Regions from separate parts of the Bradyrhizobium sp. PUT101 genome, predicted to be linked through region 1. Evidence: predicted binding sites of a transcription regulator. Region 1 holds the regulator's gene; each other region holds the start of a gene.
The links. Region 1 encodes PhoB, which activates phosphate uptake and scavenging genes when phosphate is short. Its sites were predicted from a motif close to TGTCATNNANCTGTCAT; they were not measured.
Positions count from the first base shown of each region.

Region 2: ACSHT2_RS21605 (DUF2794 domain-containing protein) is a predicted target of PhoB. The motif match lies at 4,964-4,980, and genes of this name have one in related genera.
Region 3: ACSHT2_RS00950 (RNA degradosome polyphosphate kinase) is a predicted target of PhoB. The motif match lies at 4,820-4,836, and genes of this name have one in related genera.

Region 1 covers NZ_CP197207.1:3,815,511-3,822,871, reverse strand. Annotated here, with positions in the region: gene pstA (phosphate ABC transporter permease PstA) at 1-360, shown strand, start outside; gene pstB (phosphate ABC transporter ATP-binding protein PstB) at 357-1,178, shown strand; gene phoU (phosphate signaling complex protein PhoU) at 1,190-1,906, shown strand; gene phoB (phosphate regulon transcriptional regulator PhoB) at 1,921-2,628, shown strand; gene ACSHT2_RS18670 (GcrA family cell cycle regulator) at 2,863-3,375, opposite strand; gene ACSHT2_RS18665 (aspartate aminotransferase family protein) at 3,834-5,042, shown strand; gene argF (ornithine carbamoyltransferase) at 5,042-5,977, shown strand; gene ACSHT2_RS18655 (Hsp33 family molecular chaperone) at 6,262-7,269, shown strand; gene apaG (Co2+/Mg2+ efflux protein ApaG) at 7,293-7,361, opposite strand, start outside.
Region 2 covers NZ_CP197207.1:4,454,087-4,461,447, reverse strand. Annotated here, with positions in the region: gene ACSHT2_RS21625 (ABC transporter ATP-binding protein) at 1-145, shown strand, start outside; gene ACSHT2_RS21620 (ABC transporter permease) at 142-2,712, shown strand; gene ACSHT2_RS21615 (Bax inhibitor-1/YccA family protein) at 2,982-3,773, shown strand; gene ACSHT2_RS21610 (N-acetyltransferase family protein) at 3,921-4,460, shown strand; gene ACSHT2_RS21605 (DUF2794 domain-containing protein) at 4,528-4,899, opposite strand; gene ACSHT2_RS21600 (DUF1223 domain-containing protein) at 5,422-6,198, opposite strand; gene acnA (aconitate hydratase AcnA) at 6,425-7,361, opposite strand, start outside.
Region 3 covers NZ_CP197207.1:210,457-217,817, forward strand. Annotated here, with positions in the region: gene ACSHT2_RS00940 (sensor histidine kinase) at 1-980, shown strand, start outside; gene ppx (exopolyphosphatase) at 1,038-2,540, opposite strand; gene ACSHT2_RS00950 (RNA degradosome polyphosphate kinase) at 2,556-4,745, opposite strand; gene ACSHT2_RS00955 (chromosomal replication initiator DnaA) at 4,900-5,577, opposite strand; gene ACSHT2_RS00960 (CDP-alcohol phosphatidyltransferase family protein) at 5,671-6,213, opposite strand; gene purM (phosphoribosylformylglycinamidine cyclo-ligase) at 6,370-7,361, shown strand, end outside.

The DNA of each region.
Region 1 (7,361 bases):
CTGGTGCCGAACCCGCTGCGTGAGGCGGCCTCCGCGCTCGGGCTGCCGCGTTCGCTGGTGATCAAGCGGATCGCCTACCGTGCGGCGCGCTCGGGCCTCATCACCGGCGTGCTGCTGGCCACGGCTCGCGTCGCGGGCGAGACCGCGCCGCTGCTGTTTACGGCGCTGTCGAACCAATTCTTCAGCCTCGGCCTGGACAAGACGATGGCCAACCTGCCGGTGACCATCAACAACTTCGTGCAGAGCCCCTACGCCTACTGGAAGCAACTCGCCTGGAGCGGTGCGCTGCTGATCACCCTGACTGTGCTTGCCCTGAACATTGGCGCCCGCATCCTTGGTGCCGAGAGGACCGCAAAATGAGTGAAATGTCTGTTTCCGTAAGCGCGCCGACCGTTCACCCCGGCTCGCATCCGCTGCCCGAGGCGCCTGCCAAGGTCACGGCGCGCAACCTCAACTTCTACTACGGTGAGCACCATGCGCTGAAGAACATCAATCTGGCGCTCGGCACCAATCGCGTCACGGCCTTCATCGGCCCGTCCGGCTGCGGCAAGTCGACCCTGCTGCGTATCTTCAACCGGATGTACGACCTCTACCCGGGCCAGCGCGCCACCGGCCAGCTCATGCTCGACCACACCAACATGCTCGACCCCAAGCTCGACCTCAATCTGCTGCGCGCCCGGGTCGGCATGGTGTTCCAGAAGCCGACCCCGTTCCCGATGACGATCTACGAGAACATCGCCTTCGGGATCCGCCTCTACGAGAAGATCTCGAAATCGGAGATGGACGATCGCGTGGAGAAGGCCCTGCGCGGCGGCGCGCTGTGGAACGAGGTCAAGGACAAGCTCAACGCCTCCGGCCTGTCGCTCTCCGGCGGCCAGCAGCAGCGCCTCTGCATTGCCCGTACCGTCGCGGTGCGGCCCGAGGTGATCCTGTTCGACGAGCCCTGCTCGGCGCTCGACCCGATCTCGACCGCCAAGGTCGAGGAGCTGATCCAGGAATTGTCCGAGAACTACACGATCGCGATCGTCACCCACAACATGCAGCAGGCGGCCCGCGTCTCCGACAAGACCGCCTTCATGTATCTCGGCGAGCTGATCGAGTTCGACGACACCAGCAAGATCTTCACGTCGCCGACCGACCGGCGCACGCAGGATTACATCACCGGCCGGTTCGGCTGAGGAGACGGAACATGGGTTCTGAACATACCGCAAAGGCTTTCGACACCGACCTGCAGGAGCTCACCCGCCTGGTCGCTGAGATGGGCGGCATTGCCGAGCGCATGATCGTCGATTCCGTCGACGCGCTGATCCGCCGCGACGTCACGCTCGGTCAGCGCGTCGTCACCACCGACGCCGAGCTCGATATGCTGCAGAAGCGCATCGAGGAGCGCGCCGTGCTCACCATCGCCCGCCGCCAGCCGATGGCGGTCGATCTGCGCGAGATCGTCGGCGCCATGCGCGTCGCGACCGATCTCGAGCGCATCGGCGATCTCGCCAAGAACATGGGCAAGCGCGTCGCGGCGCTGGAGACCGACTTCCACCCGCTCAAACTGTTCCGCGGGCTGGAGCACATGACCGACCTCGTGCAGCAGCAGGTCAAGTCGGTGCTGGACGCCTATGCCGCGCACGATCTGCCGGCGGCGATGGCGGTGTGGAAAGGCGACGAGGAAGTCGACGCCATCTGCACCTCGCTGTTCCGCGAACTCCTCACCTACATGATGGAGGATCCGCGCAACATCTCTTTCTGCATCCATTTGATGTTCTGTGCCAAGAACATCGAGCGGATCGGTGACCACGCCACCAACATCGCCGAGACCGTGTTCTACATGATCGAGGGCCAGGCGATCACCGACAAGCGGCCGAAGGGCGACATGACGACCTTCGCCACGACGGTGCCGAATACCTAAGGAGCGACGACAACATGGGCGCACGCATTATGGTGGTTGAGGACGAGGAAGCTCTCACCGAGCTTCTCCGCTACAACCTCGAAGGCGACGGCTATGACGTCGAGACGGTTATGCGCGGCGACGACGCCGACACCCGCCTCAAGGAGCACATTCCCGATCTGATCGTGCTCGACTGGATGCTGCCGGGCCTGTCGGGCATCGAGCTGTGCCGGCGGCTGCGCACCCGTCCCGAAACCAAGCAGCTGCCGATCATCATGCTTACCGCGCGCGGCGAGGAGAGCGAGCGGGTGCGGGGACTTGCGACCGGTGCCGACGATTACATCGTCAAGCCGTTCTCGGTGCCGGAGCTGCTGGCGCGCGTGAAGGGTCTGCTCAGGCGCGCCAGCCCCGAGCGGCTCGCCACCGTGCTCGCCTATGGCGACATCGAGCTCGACCGCGACAAGCGCCGCGTGGCGCGCTCGGGCCGGCCGATCGATCTCGGCCCGACCGAATATCGTCTGCTGGAGTTCTTCCTGGAGCATCCCGGCCGCGTGTTCTCGCGCGAGCAGCTGCTCGACAGCGTCTGGGGCCGCGACATCTACATCGACGAGCGCACTGTCGACGTCCACATCGGCCGCCTGCGCAAGCTGCTCAATCTCGGCCGCGAGCAGGATCCGATCCGCACCGTCCGTGGCGCCGGCTATGCGCTGGACGATCGGTTCGCGAAGGCGGAGCAGACCTGAGTTTTGTGAATGTCGAATTAGCGAGCCGCGGCAACAATCTTGGCCGTCATCCCGGGGCGCGCGTAGTGCGAGCCCGGGATCCAAAACCACAGGACGTGGTTTGGCGAAGACTCGCAGTAGCCATCTCGCGCAATCACTGCGCCCTGTGGTTATGGATCCCCGCCTCCGCGGGGATGACACCGAGTAAGTCGAGCCGTCATCATGTGACGGCTGCAATCAGCCAGATCTATAAGCTCACCGCGTGCCCGGCTTCGCCGGTGCGCGCCGCCGATCCGCTGCGGGCTGATACGCCACGCGCGAATGCTGCGCGCAGTAGGGCAGGCCCGAGAGCGCCTTGCCGCCGCAGAAGAAGAAATCCGGGCTGGAGGGATCGCCGACCGGCCAGTGGCAGGTTGCCTCGTTCAATTCCAGCAGCGACAGCCGCTGGCTCATCGGCACCACGTTGTCGTAGGTGACGGGCTCGGCCTCCACCTCGACCTCGAAGGCCTGCGCCAGCGCGGTGTTGCCGCGGGCGACGGGGCGGGTCACCCGCATCATGTGCTGCGCAGGCCGGGCCTTGCGCGGCCGGGGCGCTGCCGATGAAGGGCTCTTGGCGCGGCCGGACAAGCCGAGCCGGTGCACTTTGCCGATCACGGCATTGCGGGTCACATTGCCGAGCTCCGCCGCGATCTGGCTGGCCGAAAGTCCGGCCTCCCAAAGCTTTTTCAGCTGCTCGACGCGATCATCGGACCAGGTCAAAACCGTCATTGCACCCTTTCCCTCGCTGCGCGCCTGCCATCCTGGGGCCTTCGCAGCGATTGCCTAAGCCTTGAAAAACCCGTGCCGCCAGAATCCCCTAAGGCTCGCCGGGCGCGCTCAAGACGCCCGAACGTTTACGCCGGTACATGAGGACTTAGAGGATCAGAACTGCTGCACGAGATGTCGTATCTGACAGTCCAAACGCTACAATATGGCGTGACTCCCGCGCAAGAGTCCGCCGACTCGCGTCCACATGTTCCGTGGTGAAAATCCCGCAAAATCGGCACCGCAAGACTACGGATTCAGCGTTTCGCGAGGCTTTCCAGGCGGCATTGACACCCGTCTTGTCAGGCATAAGATAGCCCCACGTGCCGCCCTTAAAAGGCGGCACGTTTCGTTTTCCGGGCCGGTCAATGGTGCGTTGCGCAATGCACGCGTCACACCGTCCGCAACATTCAAGTGACGTCATGACTAACAGCGCCGCGCCGCATTTGCTCCCCGTTTTCGCCAGGGCCGACCTCGGTTTCGAGCGCGGCGAAGGCTGCTGGCTGATCGCGACCAATGGGGATCGCTATCTCGATTTCACCTCCGGCGTGGCGGTGAATGCGCTCGGCCATGCGCATCCCACTCTGGTCAAGGCGTTGCAGGAGCAGGCGACGAAGCTCTGGCACATGTCGAACCTGTTCCAGAGCCCGGACGGCGAGAAGCTCGCGGCGCGTCTGTGCAACGAAAGTTTTGCGGACTTCGTGTTCTTCTGCAATTCCGGCGCCGAGGCGCTGGAAGGCGTGATCAAGCTGGTGCGCCACCATCACTTCTCCAAGGGGCATCCTGAGCGCTATCGCATCATCACCTTCGAGGGCGCCTTCCATGGCCGCACGCTGGCGACGCTGGCTGCCACCGGTTCTGCAAAATATCTCGAGGGCTTCGGTCCACCGATGGACGGCTTCGACCAGGTACCGCATGGCGACCTCGAAGCCGTCAAGAAGGCGATCGGCCCGCACACCGCCGGCATTCTCATCGAGCCGATCCAGGGCGAGGGTGGCGTTCGTTCTGCGCCTCCCGCCTTCCTGAAGGCGCTGCGCGAGCTCTGCAACGAGCACGGCCTATTGCTCGCCTTCGACGAGGTGCAGACTGGCATGGGCCGGACCGGCGAACTCTTTGCCTACAAGCGCACCGGCGTCGTGCCCGACGTGATGTCGCTGGCGAAGGCGCTCGGCGGCGGTTTCCCGATCGGCGCGGTGCTCGCCACCGCCGACGCTGCGCGCGGCATGGGGCCGGGCTCGCACGGTTCGACCTTCGGCGGCAATCCGCTCGCGATCTCGGCTGCGAACGCCGTTCTCGACGTCATGCTCAAACCCGGCTTCTTCGGTCACGTGCAGAAAATGTCGCTGCTGCTGAAGCAGAAGCTCGCCTCCGTGATCGATCGCCATCCCGAAGTCGTCAGCGAGGTGCGCGGCGAAGGCCTCCTGATCGGCATCAAGGCCGTGGTGCCCTCGGGCGATCTCGTCGCGGCGCTGCGTACCGAAAAATTGCTCACCGTCGGAGCCGGCGACAATGTCGTGCGCTTCCTGCCACCCTTGATCGTTACCGAGGCGGAGATCGAAGACAGCGTCGGGCGGCTCGAACGCGCCTGCACCGCAATCTCTTCCAGCCAGACCAAGCGGGCGGCAAGCTGATGAGCAAGACGCCCAATAAGACTCCAAAGCACTTTTTGGACATCAACGAGCTGCCGCTGTCGGAGCTCAAGAGCATGCTCGCCGCCTCGTCGGCCATGAAGGCGAAGCAGAAGGCGCACCAGCCTGTCAGGCCGCTTGAAGGCAAGACGCTGGCGATGATCTTCGAGCGGCCCTCGACGCGGACGCGGGTGTCGTTCGATGTCGCCATGCGCCAGCTTGGCGGCGAGCCCATCATGCTCACCGGCGCCGAGATGCAGCTCGGTCGCGGCGAGACCATCGCCGACACCGCGCGGGTGCTGTCGCGCTATGTCGACGCCATCATGATCCGCATCCTCAATCACGAGGCGCTGCTGGAGCTTGCGGCCTATGCGACCGTGCCCGTGATCAACGGCCTGACGCGGCGGTCGCATCCCTGCCAGGTGATGGCCGACCTCATGACCTATGAGGAGCATCGCGGCCCGATCGAGGGCAAGACGGTGGCCTGGACCGGCGATGACAACAACGTGCTGGCGTCCTGGGCGCATGCCGCCGAGCGCTTCAAGTTCCAGCTCAACGTCGCAACACCTCCTGAACTCGCGCCGAAGAAGGCAATGCGCGACTGGATCAAGACGTCAGGCGCGCCGATCGTGCTCGGCACCGATCCGGAAGCCGCTGTGCGCGGCGCCGACTGCGTCGTCACCGACACCTGGGTGTCGATGGGCGACAAGGAGGGCGAGCACCGCCACAACGTGCTCAAGCCCTACCAGGTCAATGCCAAGCTGATGTCGCTGGCCAAACCCGATGCGCTGTTCATGCACTGCCTGCCAGCGCATCGCGGCGAGGAGGTCACCGACGAGGTGATCGACGGTCCGCAATCGGTCGTGTTCGACGAGGCCGAAAACCGCCTGCACGCGCAGAAGGGTATTTTGGCCTGGTGCTTTGACGCGGTGAAGTAGCGGGCGCGATGGAGCGGTGGCTGCGCCACGCTCCACTGTCGTCCAAGCGTGCCAGAAGCACGCGCCGATCCGGGGTCCATACCGCGGAATCTCTCTTGTGGCGGATGGCCAGAGGCCGACAGTTTTCGCCAAACCGCAGCCTGTGCCTATGGGTCCCGGATCGGCGCTCACGCTTGTCCGGGACGACACCAATTTGAGGCGGCATGGCACAGCTCAACTTGCATCCGGAACATGCCGCCCCACGCCCCTTCCATTCTCAGCCCTCCGACCCCAGATAACGGCCCATGGTTTCCCAATCCCCTGACATGAAAACCGGGCCAGAAGGCCCGGTTCGCGCACCATCGGCGGTTCCGATCGATGACGCCGTGCTGCCCTACGAGGTCGACGCGCTCGATGTGCGCGGGCGGCTGGTGCGGCTCGGCCCGGAGCTGGATGATATTCTGACCAAGCATGATTATCCCGCACCCGTCGGCAAGCTGCTCGGCGAGGCCATCGTGCTGACGACGTTGCTCGGCAGCGCGCTGAAATTCGAGGGGCGCTTCATTCTTCAGGCCCAGACTGACGGTCCGGTCTCGTTCCTGGTCGTCGACTACATGGCGCCCGATCGCCTGCGCGCCTATGCGCGCTTTGACGCCGCGCGTCTTGACGAAGCCAAAGATTCCGGCGCGCTGCTCGGCCGCGGCCATCTCGCCATGACCATCGACCAGGGCCCCGACATGAGCCGCTACCAGGGTCTGGTTGCGCTCGACGGTGGCAGCCTGGAAGACGCCGCGCACGAGTATTTCCTCCGCTCCGAGCAGATTCCGACGCGCGTGCGCCTTGCGGTCGGCGAGGAGTGGCGCTCGAGCGACGGCGGCAAGCATCGCTGGCGGGCCGGCGGCATGCTGATGCAGTTTCTGCCGAAGGCGCCGGAGCGCGCCCGGCAGGCCGATCTGCATCCCGGCGATGCGCCTGAAGGTGTCGAAGTGCACAGTGTCGCCGAAGACGACGCCTGGGTCGAGGCGCGTTCACTGATCGAGACCGTCGAAGACGTCGAACTGATCGATCCCGAACTCTCGGGCGAGCGGTTGCTCTACCGTCTCTTCCACGAGCGCGGCGTGCGCGTGTTCAATCCGCAGGTCCTCAAAGCGCAGTGCTCCTGCTCGCGCAATGCGGTCGCCGCGATGCTCAAGAGCTTTTCGCCGGACGATCGTGCTGCAATGGTCAAGGACGACAAGGTCGTCGTCACCTGCGAGTTCTGCTCATCGGTGTACCAGTTCACGCCGCACGAGGCGGGCGTAGAAGACGCCTAAGGCGCTATCCGCCGTCATCGCGGCTAATTCAACACCCGCTTGTTGTCGGGACTGTCGAGCGAGAACGTCGGCACGTCGATCTCGAAACGCTC
Region 2 (7,361 bases), 640 kb from region 1:
GATCGTCGATCTCCTGTTCAGCAAGCACGCCGAGCGCGGCATGACCCTGGTGCTGGTCACGCACGATTCCTCGCTCGCGCATCGCTGCGATCGCGTCATCCGCCTGCGCTCGGGGCGCATCGACACGCAGTCTGCGCCGGCATGAGCGCGACCGTCGAACCGTTCGCGAAGCCCAACGGCATCGCGTTGTCGCTGCGCTACGCCCTGCGCGAATTGCGCGGGGGCCTGCGCGGCTTCTACGTCTTCATCGCCTGCATCGCGCTCGGCGTGATGGCGATCGCCGGCGTCGGCTCGGTGTCCGCGAGCCTGAGCGATGGCCTCGCGCGCGAAGGCCGCACGCTGCTCGGCGGCGACGTCTCCTTCGTGCTGTTCCAGCGCGAGGCCAAGCCCGAAGAGGTCGCCTTCCTGCGCTCGCGCGGCACGCTGTCGACGGCGGCGACGTTGCGCGGCATGGCGCGCGCGGCTGACGGCAAGCTGGCGCTGGTCGAGATGAAGGCGGTCGACGACACCTATCCGATGCTGGGACAGCTGACGCTGGCACCGCCTTTGCCGATGTCCGACCTGCTCGCGGAGCGTGACGGCGCGTTCGGCGCCGCCGCCGATCCGACGCTGCTGGCGCGGCTCTCGCTGAGGACCGGCGACCGCGTCACCATCGGGAGCGCAACCTTCCAGATCCGTAGCACGGTCGAAGCAGAACCCGACAAGCTCGCCGGCGGCATCGGCTTCGGGCCACGCTTCCTCATCAGCGAGGCCGGCCTGCGCGCCACGGGCCTGATCCAGCCCGGCAGCCTGGTGCGCTGGGTCTACCGGGTCAAGCTGCCCGATACCGCGAACAACGAGCGCGCCACCGAAGCCTTCATCGCCGACGCCCGCAACGCCGCGCCGCAGGCCGGCTGGGAGATCCGCAGCCGCTCCAATGCCTCGCCGCAGCTCGAGCGCAACATCCACCGCTTCACGCAGTTCCTGACCCTGGTCGGCCTCGCGGCGCTGCTGGTCGGCGGCGTCGGCGTCGCCAATGCCGTGAAGAGCCATATCGACCGCCGGGTCGAGGTGATTGCGGCCCTCAAGGCCGTCGGCGCGACCGGGCGCGACGTCTTCGGCATCTATCTTGCGCAGGTCATTCTGCTCGCGGGCATCGGCTCGGTGATCGGCCTCGTGCTCGGCGCCGCCATGCCCTTCGCGATCGTCGGCCTGTTCGGCAAGCTACTCCCGCTGCCGGTGGTGCCGACCGTGCATGCCGACGAGCTCGCACTGTCCTTCGTCTACGGCCTCCTGACCGCGCTGGCCTTCGGCCTGTGGCCGCTCGGCCGCGTGCACGACGTGCCGGTCGCCGCGCTGTTCCGCGACACCATCAGCTCGGAATGGCACCGGCCGCGCTTGGGTTATCTGGTGTTCATTGGGCTCGTGATCGCCCTGCTCATGGCCGTCGTGATCGGCCTCGCCTTCGACAAGCGCATCGCGGCGGTGTTCGTCGCCTCCTCGGTCGTCGTGTTCGCTTTGCTGCGCGGCATCGCCGCCCTGCTGATGGCAGGCGCACGGCGGCTGCCGCGGACGCGGCTGCCGATGCTGCGCCTGGCGATCGCCAACATCCACCGGCCGGGCGCGCTGACGCCCTCGGTCGTGCTGTCGCTGGGCCTCGGCCTCGCCGTGCTCGTCACCATCACCCAGATCGACGGCAATCTGCGCCGGCAGTTCCTTGCAGCTCTGCCCGATCAGGCGCCATCCTTTTTCTTCATCGACATCCCGAGCGCGCAAGCCGAGCAGTTCGACGGCTATCTGCGCCAGATCGCACCCGGCGCAAAGGTCGAGGACGTGCCGATGCTGCGCGGGCGTATCGTCGCCGCGCGCGGTGTGCGCGCCGAGGAACTCAAGCCGACTGCCGATTCCGAATGGGTGCTGCAGAGCGACCGCGGCCTGACCTACACCGGCGAGCTGCCGAAAGGTTCCAAGGTGGTCGAGGGCGAATGGTGGAGCGCCGATTATTCCGGCCCTCCGCTGGTCTCGATGGAGAAGAAGATCGCCGACGGGCTCGGCCTCAAGCTCGGCGATGAAATCGTGGTCAACGTGCTCGGCCGCGACATCCCGGCGAGAATCGGCAATCTGCGCACCATCGACTGGCAAGGGCTCGGCATCAACTTCGTCCTGGTCTTCTCGCCGAACGCCTTCAAGGGCGCTCCGCATACCCATATCGCAACGCTGACCGAGGCCGGCGGCAATGCCGCGGGCGACGGCGAGATCATCAAGCAGGTGGCCGACGCCTATCCGATGGTGACGAGCGTGCGCGTGCGCGAGGTGATGGAGACGGTCGGCGCTGTGGTGACCAACCTGGCGCTGGCGATCCGCGGCGCCAGTGCCGTCACCCTGATCTCGGCGATCCTGGTGCTGGGCGGGGCGCTCGCAGCCGGCCACCGCCATCGGGTGTACGATGCGGTGATCCTGAAGACCCTGGGCGCGACGCGGCTGCGGCTGCTCGGCGCCTATGCGCTGGAGTACCTCCTGATCGGGCTCGCCACCGCGGTGTTCGGCGTGATCGCCGGCAGCATCGCGGCCTGGATGATCGTGACGCGGCTGATGACGCTCAGCTTCGTCTGGCAGGCCGGCAGTGCGGCCGGCGTGGTCGCGGCCGCACTGGTCGTCACCGTCGGGCTCGGCCTTGCCGGCACGCTGCTGGCGTTGAACAAAAAGCCCGCGATGGTGTTGCGAAATTTGTGACAAAATGTAGCGGGTCGCCGCACGGGAGCGGAATCGCACGATTCCTGCGATTAACCATGGCCGCCCGTCAGGATTGTAGCCGAGGGCGACATTCAGCCGCGCGTGGACGGTTGCAGCGAATGTGTTAGTTTCCCACATATCGAATGGGTTCGGAGTCCCGATTGTTAGCCAGAATTTAGTCGGCTGGCATCGGAATCCGAGATAGAATTTGACGAACCGGCGGCATGGCGACCCTCATGCCGGACCGGCCAACCAGCGGGATTTCGACCATGTCGGACCTAGACCGTAACTACGCTTCTCCTTTCGGCAGGGCCGCCGGGCGTGTTGACGCCGCGACGGTCGATGCCGGCCTGCGCGCCTACATGCTGCGCATCTACAACTACATGACCATTGGCCTGGCCATCACTGGCCTTGCCGCCCTCGGCGTCTACATGGCCGCCGTGACCGACGTTGCGACCCCGGAAGCGGTCCGCGTCGGCAAGCTGTTCCTGACGCCGTTCGGCTATGCCATGTTCGTCAGCCCCCTGAAGTGGCTGTTCATGCTCGCGCCGCTCGCGATGGTGTTCGTGATCTCGGCGGGCATCAACCGTCTCGCCCCCTCGACCGCCCAGATCCTGTTCTGGGTGTTCTCGGCGCTGATGGGCATCTCGCTGTCGTCGATCTTCCTGGTGTTCACGCACACCTCGATCGTGCGGGTGTTCTTCATCACCGCGGCGACCTTCGGTGCGCTGAGCCTCTACGGCTACACCACCAAGCGTGACCTCACCGGGATGGGCTCGTTCCTGTTCATGGGCCTGATCGGCATCGTCCTCGCCAGCCTGGTGAACCTGTTCCTGGCCAGCTCGATGCTGCAGTTCATCGTGTCGGTGGTCGGCGTGCTGGTGTTCTCGGGCCTCACCGCCTGGGATACGCAGCGGCTGAAGAACGACTACATCTACGGCTACGCCTCGGCCGGCGGTGACATCGCAGAGCGTGCGGCCATCACCGGCGCGCTGTCGCTGTACCTGAACTTCATCAACCTGTTCACGCTGCTGCTGCAGCTGCTCGGCCAGCGCGAGTAAGCGCAACGACGAGAGAACGGACACGAACCCCGGCCGAGAGGCCGGGGTTTTTGTTTGCGTAACGCTCCGTCATGGCCGGGCTTGTCCCGGGTATAACGCATGCGGAAACAGCGTTGCTCGTTGCAATACCGCTGCTATCTTGCCGCCATGTCCGCACCCGAAATCAGGCCCACCACAGAGGCCGACATTCCCGCCATCACCGCCATCTACCAGCAGGCCGTCCGCGAGGGCACGGCGACGTTCGAGCTGGAGCCGCCCGACCTCGCCGAGATGACGCGTCGCTACCGCGCGCTGATCGACGGCGGCTATCCCTATTTCGTCGCCATGCTCGAAGGCAGCATTGCCGGCTATGCCTATGCCGGCGCCTACCGGCCGCGGCCGGCCTACCGCTTCACGGTGGAGAACTCGATCTATCTCGATCCCTCCTTCCACCGCCGCGGTCTCGGCTCGTTGCTGCTGGAACGGCTGATCACCGAATGCGAGGCGCGCGGCTTCCGCCAGATGATCGCGGTGATCGGCGATTCCGCCAACGCCGGATCGATCGGCGTGCACACCAGGGCCGGCTTCAAGATGATCGGCACGCATCCCAATGTCGGGCTGAAATTCGGCCGCTGGCTGGACACGGTGATGATGCAGCGCGACCTCGGCGAGGGCGCGAGCACGGTGCCGGAGAAACAGGTTCTGTAGGCGGGGTGAGCCACCGGGGCGGCGCTTTGCGCCGACCCGGTGGCTCATCCGGGCTGCGAAAGTCCCGTCACACCACCGCCAGCTTCCGATCGATCACCAGCAACACCCGTTCCAGCTCGTGGCCGCGGCGCAGGATCAGCCCTGTCGCCGAGATCACGCTGTACATGCCCTGCTTGCGCGCGAGCCGCGGGTCCTTCTCGATGCGATAGATCGGCACTTCCGAGGCGCGGCGATAGACCGAGAACACGGCGCGGTCCTTCAGGAAGTCGATGGCGTAGTCGCGCCACTCGCCGTCGGCGACCATGCGGCCGTAGAGATTGAGAATCCGGTGCAGCTCGAGCCGGTTGAACGTAACCCGGTTCGGCTGCGCATTCGCAGCGGCGGGGCGCGCCGCCGCGCGCTGCTCGCTCGGATCGGCATCCTCCGACATCAGACTCATGGGAAGCGCCTCCTCATCGCAAGACATGAACGCGTCGGCGAAGACCGACCGCGGAACCGCGCTCATGACAATTGCATGATTGCGCCAACCGTTCCGCGCCGCAAGGGGGCCCAACCCATCGAATCGGCCACGAGTCAGGGCACACGCAGGGGTGGAACTCTGTCGCGGCAAACCGTCACGGGATCGTTAGCAGGAATCATAGTATCGCCGCTTTTCTGCCAACCGCCCGCCGCCCTGCATTGCGAAAAGAGACACGTGCGTTGACCCGGTCCTTTCGGTTCCGGATTCCTCAGCCCCCAGCCCCCCGGGGTCGAACAGGATCGGGTCTGTACGCACGGCAAGGAGGGCCAACGCAAGTTGGTCCTTTTTTGTTTGTGTCGGGATGTGTCCGGCAACCGTCATTCCGCGGCGCACGAAGCGCGAACCCGGAATCCATCTACCATCACACAAACTGAGAAATGGATTCCGGGTTCGCGCCAAGAGGCGCGCCCCGGAATGACAGCAGAGTGCGACGCTAGAAAATCAATGCAGCGACGTATAAGCCGCGCCCAGCATCGGGCCGGGCTTCTCCCGGCTGCCGTCCTGGACATAGACCACCGCGCCGTCGACGCCGTCGCGCGTGAGGTTCTCGATCGGCACCGTCCAGCTTTCCGGACGGCCGGTCCAGTCGCCGACCTTGAGCAGGTTGCGCACCACGTTGTGATAGGTGACTTGCTGTCCGCGATTCTCGCCGCGGGTGATCGCGATCGGCACCGACTTGGCAATCGAGCAGATCCAGACCTCGCCGTGCGAGACCGCGGCCTCCTTGCTTGCGGCCACCGAGACGTTGATGTGCTTGCCCGACAGTGACATCGTCACCGGCACGCTCATCACGCCACTGCCCTTGTCGGTCTTGCCGATCGCATTCTCGATGCCGGCGCGATCGCTGCCGATGACATGCGTGGAGCCGTTGACGACGGCCTGTGGCGTGTAGACCTCGCGGTCGCCGCGCATGCGCGAATAGGCACGCTGCCGTGCCGAGAAGCGCGAGTCCGCCAGCGTGTCTTTCCAGCCGAGATAATCCCAATAATCGATCGGCATGCTCAATGCGATGATCGACGGGTCTTTCGAGAGATCGCCGATGATCTGGTCGGCGGGCGGGCAGGACGAGCAGCCCTGCGAGGTAAACAATTCAACAACGGCGCGGGGATCAGCGTGAGCGGGACGGATGACGGCGATGATCGCGCAGATGCCGAAAGCTCCCGACCAGAGGGCACTGGACCAGCGCGAAATCGGATGAGAAGCCGTCATTGTCGTCATGTCGAACGCCGCACACCATTGCTCGTGGGAAAGGGAATCTTATCGCCGGATGGTCACCGTAGTCTTACGGGGCGCGGTACATTCTTCCGTCCAGGCAACCGTCCAAGGGATGGTCGGGCGGGCCCATCTGAAGCGTACCGCAAACGCGCGAAGGCGGCCTTTGATAGGCCGCCTTCGTTTAGGCTTCTACTCACTTCGCAGTGAGCCATCGTTCACAAATCCGCGCTTACGCCGCGAGCTTGCGCAGCACGTAGTGCAGGATACCGCCGTTGCGATAGTAGTCGAGCTCGTCCAGCGTATCGATGCGGCAGAGCAGCGAAACGCGCTGCAGCGAACCGTCGCCGGAGACGATCTCCGCAGTCAGCTTCTGGCGCGGCTTGAGGTCGCCGACGAGGCCGCGCAGCGTGACCTTCTCGTCACCCTTCAGGCCCAGCGACGACCACGAGGTGCCTTCCTCGAAGGTCAGCGGCAGCACGCCCATGCCGACCAGGTTGGAGCGGTGGATGCGTTCGAAGCTCTGGCAAATCACGGCGCGCACGCCGAGCAGGCGCGTGCCCTTCGCGGCCCAGTCGCGCGAGGAGCCGTTGCCGTATTCGGCGCCGGCGAACACCACCAGCGGCACCTTCTCTTCCTGGTACTTCATCGCGGCGTCGTAGATCGACATCTGCTCGCCGTCGGGCCAGTGCTTGGTGAGGCCGCCTTCCGGAATGTTGCCGTCGGCACCCTTCAGCATGAAGTTCTTGATGCGGATGTTGGCGAAGGTGCCGCGCATCATCACTTCATGGTTGCCGCGGCGCGTGCCGTACTGATTGAAGTCGGCCGGACGCACCTGGTGCTCGCTGAGATATTTGCCAGCCGGCGAGGTCAGCTTGATCGAACCGGCCGGCGAGATGTGGTCGGTGGTGATCTTGTCGCCGAACATTGCGAGGATGCGCGCCTCGACGATGTCGGTGACCGGCTCCGGCTCCTTCTTCATGCCGTCGAAATAAGGCGGGTTCTGCACATAGGTCGAAGACATGTTCCAGCGATAGGTCTCGCTCTCGACCGTCTTGATCTTGCGCCAGTTGGTGTCGCCCTTGAACACGTCGGCATACTTCTTCTTGAAGATCGACGCGGTCACGAACTTCTTCATGAGGGCGTTGATCTCTTTCGTCGTCGGCCAG
Region 3 (7,361 bases), 3.6 Mb from region 1:
TCAGTGAGCGCCGCGTGTTGCTCACGGTCGGCGACCGCCGCGCGCCGGTGCGCGTCGCTGTGGCGGCCGATCTCGCCCGCGTGTCGGCCGCCGGCTCGCAATTCGCCAGGGAGCTGGCGCTGGCGCTCGGCCTGCTCGGGCTGGTGCTGGCGGCGGCCACCTCGATCCAGGTCGGACTGGGATTGCGTCCGCTCGACGCACTTCGCCGCGGTGTCGCTGACGTCCGCTCCGGGCAACGCAAGCATCTCCCCGTCGATGTCCCTGCCGAGGTGAAGCCTCTGGTGGAGGAGGTGAACAGCCTGATCGACGCCCAGGAGCGCGAGATCGAGCGTTCGCGCAGCCGCGCCGCTGACCTGGCGCATGGGCTGAAGACGCCGCTCGCCGCACTCGCGGCCGATGTCGCGCGTTTGCGTCAGCGAGGCGAGCGGGACGTCGCCCAGGCAATCGAAGCCGTCGGCGATACGATGAGCCGACACGTCGACCGCGAGCTGGCGCGCGCCCGGGCGCGGGGGACGGCACGACAGCGCGGCGGTATTTCCACGCCCCTCAGACCGCTTGTCGAATCCCTGGTGCTCACGCTGGCGCGCACGCCGGCTGCCCAGCGGCTCGCATTCGAGACCTTCATAACCGGCGAGCCGAGCGTGCCGCTCGATCGCACTGATCTGGCCGAAGTGCTCGGCAATCTCCTGGAAAATGCCGCCCGTCACGCCACGAGCAAGGTGCGTATTGGCGCCGAGGCCTGCGCGAATCCGGCGATCTCGGTCGAGGACGACGGCCCGGGAATCGCTTCCGCTGAACGTGCCCGCGTGCTCGAACGCGGTGTAAGGCTGGATGAGCGCGGCGAAGGTGCCGGTCTCGGCCTCGCGATCGTTCAGGATGTGCTCAGCGCCTATGGATGGCAGCTTGTTCTCACCGATTCCGAACTCGGCGGACTGAAAGCCATCGTCGCGCCGGAGGACAGCCGCCACCTCGTGGCGTGACCGGCCTGCTCGTTGCACGCCCCGACGGGCCAGGCAGCGTTGCACTGCTTCTGTTTGTCAGCGCCTTACGATCGAGCCGGCGCGGCCAATCAGGCGGGCGAGCTGACGGAAGCGGCTGCCGACTCGGTCGGCGACGAGGTCGCCGAGCCGGTGCTCGAACACCAGCATCAATTTGCGGCCCACGCTGCGGAAATGCGTGGCGGGCAGGACGCCCGGACGCGCCGCCGAGATCAGATGCGCGACGCGGAATGCAGCGCCCAGCAGGCGCGCGCGTTCGAGCTGGGCCGGCGTCAGCAGCTCCTGCATGTTGGTCGGCGGCTGGTTTTCCTCGCTCAGGCCGGCATAGCGATAGAACACGGACAGGCCGACGAAGGCGCGCTCGGTGTGGGTGATCGCGCCGAAATTGCCGTTGACGACGAGGCTGAGCGTCTGCTCGCCGCGATGGTCGGGATGCACGCGCCAGCCGATGTCGGACAGCAGGCACGCGGTATGGCGCAGGCGGCGGTCCTCTTCGGTCTCGCGCAGCTTCACGACGCGCACGAGGCGGTCGGTCCAGGCGATCAGCTCGCGGGCGTGTTTCGCCGAGCGTGACAGCAACTGATTCAGCTCCTCGGCCGCGCAGATCAGCCCGTCCTCGTTGCGTGCGGCCTCCGGCAGCTTCTCGTGCAGGAGGCCCTCGCGCACACCGAAGGTCGAGAACACGATGTTCTTCGGCTTTGCAACGCGGATGACGTGCTCGAGCACCAGCGCCGCATAGGTGAGGAGCGGGCGCCGCGCATCGGCGACGATCTCGATGTCGGCGAGCATGTCGGCGGCAGCGAGGCGCCGGAGACGGCGGGAGAAGTCGAGCGCCTCGGCGGCCGAAATCGAATAGCCGTGCATCACCTGGAGCGGATAGCCGCTCTGGATGATGTGGATGCGCGCGAGCGCGCGCCAGGTGCCGCCGACGGCATAAAAGGTGCGGCCGCGGCCCGCGGTGAGCTGCGGCACCTCGTCGAGTTCTTCGCGCACGATGCGATCGGCGCGCTTGAGCGATTTGTGGGCGAGGTCCTGGAGCGCGAGGCCGCCGAGCGGCAGCGTCACGCCGCTGCGCACGGTGTTCTTGCGCACATCGATCAGCTCGAGCGAGCCGCCGCCGAGGTCACCGACGATGCCGTCGGGCAGATGGATGCCGGAGATCACGCCGAGCGCCGACAGCCGTGCCTCGCGCGGACCCGACAGGATCTCGATCTTCACCGCGCAGATGCGCTCGGCCTTGGCGATGAAGTCGGGGCCGTTGGAGGCGTCGCGGCAGGCCGCGGTCGCAATCGCGAACACGCGTCCGACCTGCATCACGCGGCACAATGCGCGGAAGCGCTTGAGCGAGGTCAGCGCCTTGTCGACGGCGTCGGGCGCGAGCAGACCCGTGCTCTGCACCTCGCGCCCGAGGCCGCACAGCGTCTTCTCGTTGAAGATCGGGATGAGGCTCCGCGTCAATCCCTCGTAGACGACGAGACGGACCGAGTTGGAGCCGATGTCGATAACCGCGACGCTAGAGCCGCGCTTGCGCGGCCGCTTCACGTCGCAAATCCCCGATCAGGATTGATGGCGTTCGTTCCGGCGCGTGAGACGACGCGGCGAGGATTCCTTGAGCGACTTTCCACGGCCAGACAGACTCGGATTTGTCATGAAGTAGTTGTGGACGTTGAAAGGCTCCTCGCCCTTCGCGGTCTTCATACGCGTTGACGACCCATCCGGCAACAATTGCCAGCTCTGCTCATTGTCCTTCAGGTTCGCGACCATGATCTGTTCGAGAACCTGCTGATGCACCGTGGGATTTTGCAGCGGGCACAGCACTTCGACGCGGCGGTCGAGGTTGCGCGGCATCATGTCGGCCGACGAGATATACACAGCCGCTTTCGCGCTCGGCAGCCCCTGGCCCATGCCGAAGCAGTAGATTCGGCCGTGTTCGAGGAAGCGCCCGATGATCGACTTGACCCGGATGTTCTCCGACAGGCCGGGGATGCCGGGCCTGAGGCAACAGATGCCGCGCACCACGAGCTCGACCTGGACCCCGGCCTGGGAGGCCTCGTAGAGCGCGTCGATGATGTCGGGGTCGACCAGCGCGTTCATCTTCATCCAGACCGCGCCGGTCCGGCCGTGCCGCGCATGCGCGGTCTCGCCTTGAATGTGCTCGATGATACGCTTGCGCAGCGTCAGCGGCGACACCGCCATCTTCTCGAGGTCGCTGGGCGCGGCATAGCCGGTGATGAAATTGAACACGCGCGCGGCATCGCGGCCGATGGTCGGATCGGAGGTGAAATAGGAGAGATCGGTGTAGATGCGCGCGGTGACCGGGTGATAGTTGCCGGTGCCGGTATGGATGTAAGTCCTGAGGCTGCCGCCCTCGCGGCGCACGACCATCGAGAGTTTTGCGTGCGTCTTCAATTCGAGGAAGCCGTAGACCACCTGCACGCCGGCGCGTTCGAGATCGCGCGCCCAGCGAATGTTGGCTTCTTCGTCGAAGCGCGCCTTCAGCTCGATCAACGCCGTGACGGATTTGCCCGCTTCCGCCGCTTCCGCGAGCGCGCGCACGATCGGCGAGTTGTTGGAGGTGCGGTAGAGCGTCTGCTTGATCGCGACGACATCAGGGTCGCGCGCGGCCTGCTGGAGGAACTGCACCACCACGTCGAAGGATTCATAAGGGTGATGGACGATGAGGTCTTTCTGCCGGATCGCGGCGAAGATGTCGCCCGCATGCTCGCGCACGCGCTCGGGGTGGCGCGGCACGTAAGGGGTGAATTCGAGGTCAGGCCGGTCGAGGCGCGTGAGCTGCGAGAGTTCATTCATGGCGAGCACGCCGTCGACCAGGAACACCTCGTCGTCGGCCGCCGACAGCGCATGCTGCACGAAACTGCGCAGCTCCTCCGGCATCTTGGCGTCGATCTCGAGCCGGATCACGGATCCGCGCCGGCGGCGCTTCAGCGCGGTCTCGAACAGGCGGACGAGGTCCTCCGCCTCTTCCTCGATTTCGAGTTCGGAGTCGCGGATGATCCGGAAAGCGCCCTGGCCGTGCAGATTGTAGCCGGGGAACAGGCGGTTGATGAACAGGGCGGTTGCCTGCTCCAGCGAGATCAGGCGCACCGTGCCTTCGGCCGGCAGGCGGATGAAACGGTCGATCTTGCCCGGCATGCGGATCAGCGCGTTCATCTGCTTGCCGTCGGCGGCGCGCGTGAGCTGGAGCGCCATGGTGAAGCCGAGGCTCGGAATGAACGGGAAGGGGTGGGCCGGATCGATCGCGAGCGGGGTCAGCAGCGGAAAGACGTTGTTGAGAAAGTAGTCCTCGATCCAGGTCCGTTCCGCCTTGGTGACTTCCTTGCCGTCGATCAGCACGATGCCGACTTCGGCCAGTGCGCCGCGCAGGTCGCGCCAGATCGCCTGCTGGTCGGAGGCAAGTTGAGAGACCGTGCGGTTGATCAGTGCGAGCTGCTCCGACGGCGTCAGGCCATCGGGGCTGCGCTCGGCAATGCCCTCGCGCACCTGGGCCTTGATGCCTGCGACGCGGACCATGAAGAACTCGTCGAGGTTATTCGCCGAAATCGACAGGAATCGCACCCGCTCCAGCACGGGGTGGCTGGGATTGACCGCTTCCTCCAGAACGCGGCGGTTGAAATGCAGCCAGGACAGCTCGCGGTTGATGAACCGTTCGGGGCTGGACGCGATCGCCGGTAGCCCCTCGGCCACCGGTGGTTGTTCTTTGGTTTCAATGGCTTGCGCAGAGTCCATCAGAAGTCGGTCCATCCTGTCTCGCCTCACTTTGCGACTTATGCGCAAAACCCCGGGGAGCATGTGTTACACCGATGACGTTTCGATGACATTGATGTTCCGCTGTTTCGCCGCGTCAAGCGGGCCTCAGGTGGCTCTGGCAGCCCCGGGCCGATCAGGCGTCCCGGAGCAGCTCGGCGGCAAGCGCCCGGGTGACGGGGCGGCCGAGCCGCAGGGCTTCGCTGTCGAGCAGCTCCACGGCCTGCCGGGCGGCGGCCGAGGAGCGCTCCAGGCGGGTGGCGAGGTAGCCGACCACGCTCTCGTCCACGGTGAGCTGGCGGTCGGCGCAGAATTTGACGATCAGGCCGCGGAAGAGCTGGTCGTCGGGGGGCAGCAGCGCGACCACCGGAACAGCCCGCAGGCGCGAGCGCAGGTCGCGAAGCTCGATCTCCAGCGAGGCCGGCGTCTCGCGTCCGGTGAGGAGGACGTAGGCGCCGTCCTCGCGGGCGAGGTTCATCAGGTGAAAGAGGGCGCGCTCGTCAAAATCGCCGGCCTTGAGATCTTCGACCACCAGCGCGCCGGTGGCGAGCGCGCCCGGAACGCCTGCCGCGGTCAGTGAATTGGCCGTGGTCGAGCGGGCGCCGGCTTCCTCGGCCCAGATCGCGGCGAGATGGCTCTTGCCGCTTCCTTCCGGGCCGGCCAGCCACATGATCCGGTTCGGCCATTCCGGCCAGCTGTCGATCAGGCCGAGACCGGCCGCATTGGCGGGGCCTTCGAGGAAGTTGTCCCTGCTGAGGCTCTCCGCATGCGGCAGCGAGAACGCCAATTGTCGGGGATGGACGCGGCCTGCCACGCTTGCTTTGCTCCATGCCGGCGCGCCGGCCCGTTTGAAGAGGTTCGACTTGATCGTGCGGGACTTGGCCTTTTGCGGGGCCGCATCCCCGGCTCATTTGGCCTCGATCGTGCTCATGTGCCGCAGCCACTCGACGAGATAGAGCGACACGGAGGAGAGCGTGAAGACCGTGACGAGGCCCATCAGGATGATATCATAAGGTGCCGGCTTGAAGCCGAAGGCAAGCGCCGCCAGCACCAGCGCCGCGAACGCCACCTGTGCCACGGTGTTGAGCTTGGACACCTTCGACGGCTTCATCTCGACGGGCCGGTCGAACAGCCAGGATACCATCACCGCGGCGACGATCATGATGTCGCGCGAGACCACCAGGATCACGATCCAGCGCGGGATCGCACCCCAGATGCCGAGTGCCATGTAGATCGAGACCAGCAGCGCCTTGTCCGCGAGCGGATCGAGCAGGGCGCCGAGCTCGCTCGTCATGTTGAAGCGCTTGGCCAAGAAGCCGTCCACGGCATCGCTGATGCCGGCAATCAGGAAGACGGCGAATGCCACCTCCATTTGGCTCGACACGATGGCCCAGACGATGATCGGGACCAGCATGATGCGGCCCAGGGTAATGATGTTCGGAATACTCACGAAAGCGCTTCCCGGCACCCGGCCTGACCTCGAATCCGACCCCCTCGGGAGGCTGAACCGGTTGATATCTACATAGTATAGGGCGGGGCGCCATGCGAGCCATTGCGTGTCCCCGGAATTCGACGTAACCAGCCGCAAACCCACTGGAAATCGGGCATGACCGACCGCAAAAACGGCCTCACCTACGCCGATTCAGGCGTCGATATCGACGCGGGCAACCGCCTCGTCGACCTGATCAAGCCGATGGTGCGCGCCACCGCACGGCCGGGCGCCGACGCCGAGATCGGCGGCTTCGGCGGCCTGTTCGACCTCAAGGCGGCCGGTTTCAAGGACCCGGTCCTCGTGGCCGCGACCGACGGTGTCGGCACCAAGGTCAAGATCGCGATCGAGACCGGGCTGCATGGCGGCATCGGCATCGACCTCGTTGCCATGAGCGTCAACGACCTCGTGGTGCAGGGCGCCGAGCCGCTGTTTTTCCTGGACTATTTCGCCTGCGGCAAGCTCGATCCCGAGGCCGCCGCCGCGATCGTCGCAGGCGTTGCGGAGGGATGCCGCGAATCCGGCTGCGCCCTGATCGGCGGCGAGACCGCCGAGATGCCCGGCCTCTACAAGGACGGCGATTATGACCTGGGCGGCTTTGCCGTCGGCGCCGCCGAGCGCGGTACGCTGTTGCCGCGCAAGGACATCGCGGCGGGCGACGCCGTGATCGGGCTCGCCTCGTCGGGGGTGCATTCCAACGGCTTCTCGCTGGTGCGCAAGATCGTGGAACAGTCCGGCCTCGGCTTCGGGGCGCAGGCGCCGTTCGCGCCCGTGATGACGCTCGGCGGCGCGCTGCTGACGCCGACGCGGCTCTACGTCAAATCCTGCCTGCGCGCGATCCGCGAGACCGGCGCGGTGAAGGGGCTTGCCCATATCACCGGCGGCGGCTTCACCGACAACATCCCGCGCGTGCTTCCCAAGCATCTGGGCGTCGGCATTGACCTCGCACGCCTGCCGGTCCTGCCGGTATTCAAATGGCTGGCCGCGCAGGCCGGCATCGCCGAGCTGGAAATGCTGCGCACCTTCAATTGCGGCATCGGCATGATCGCGATCGTCGAGCCCGACAAGGTCGACAAGGTCGTCGAAGTCTTCACCGATGCCGGCGAGAC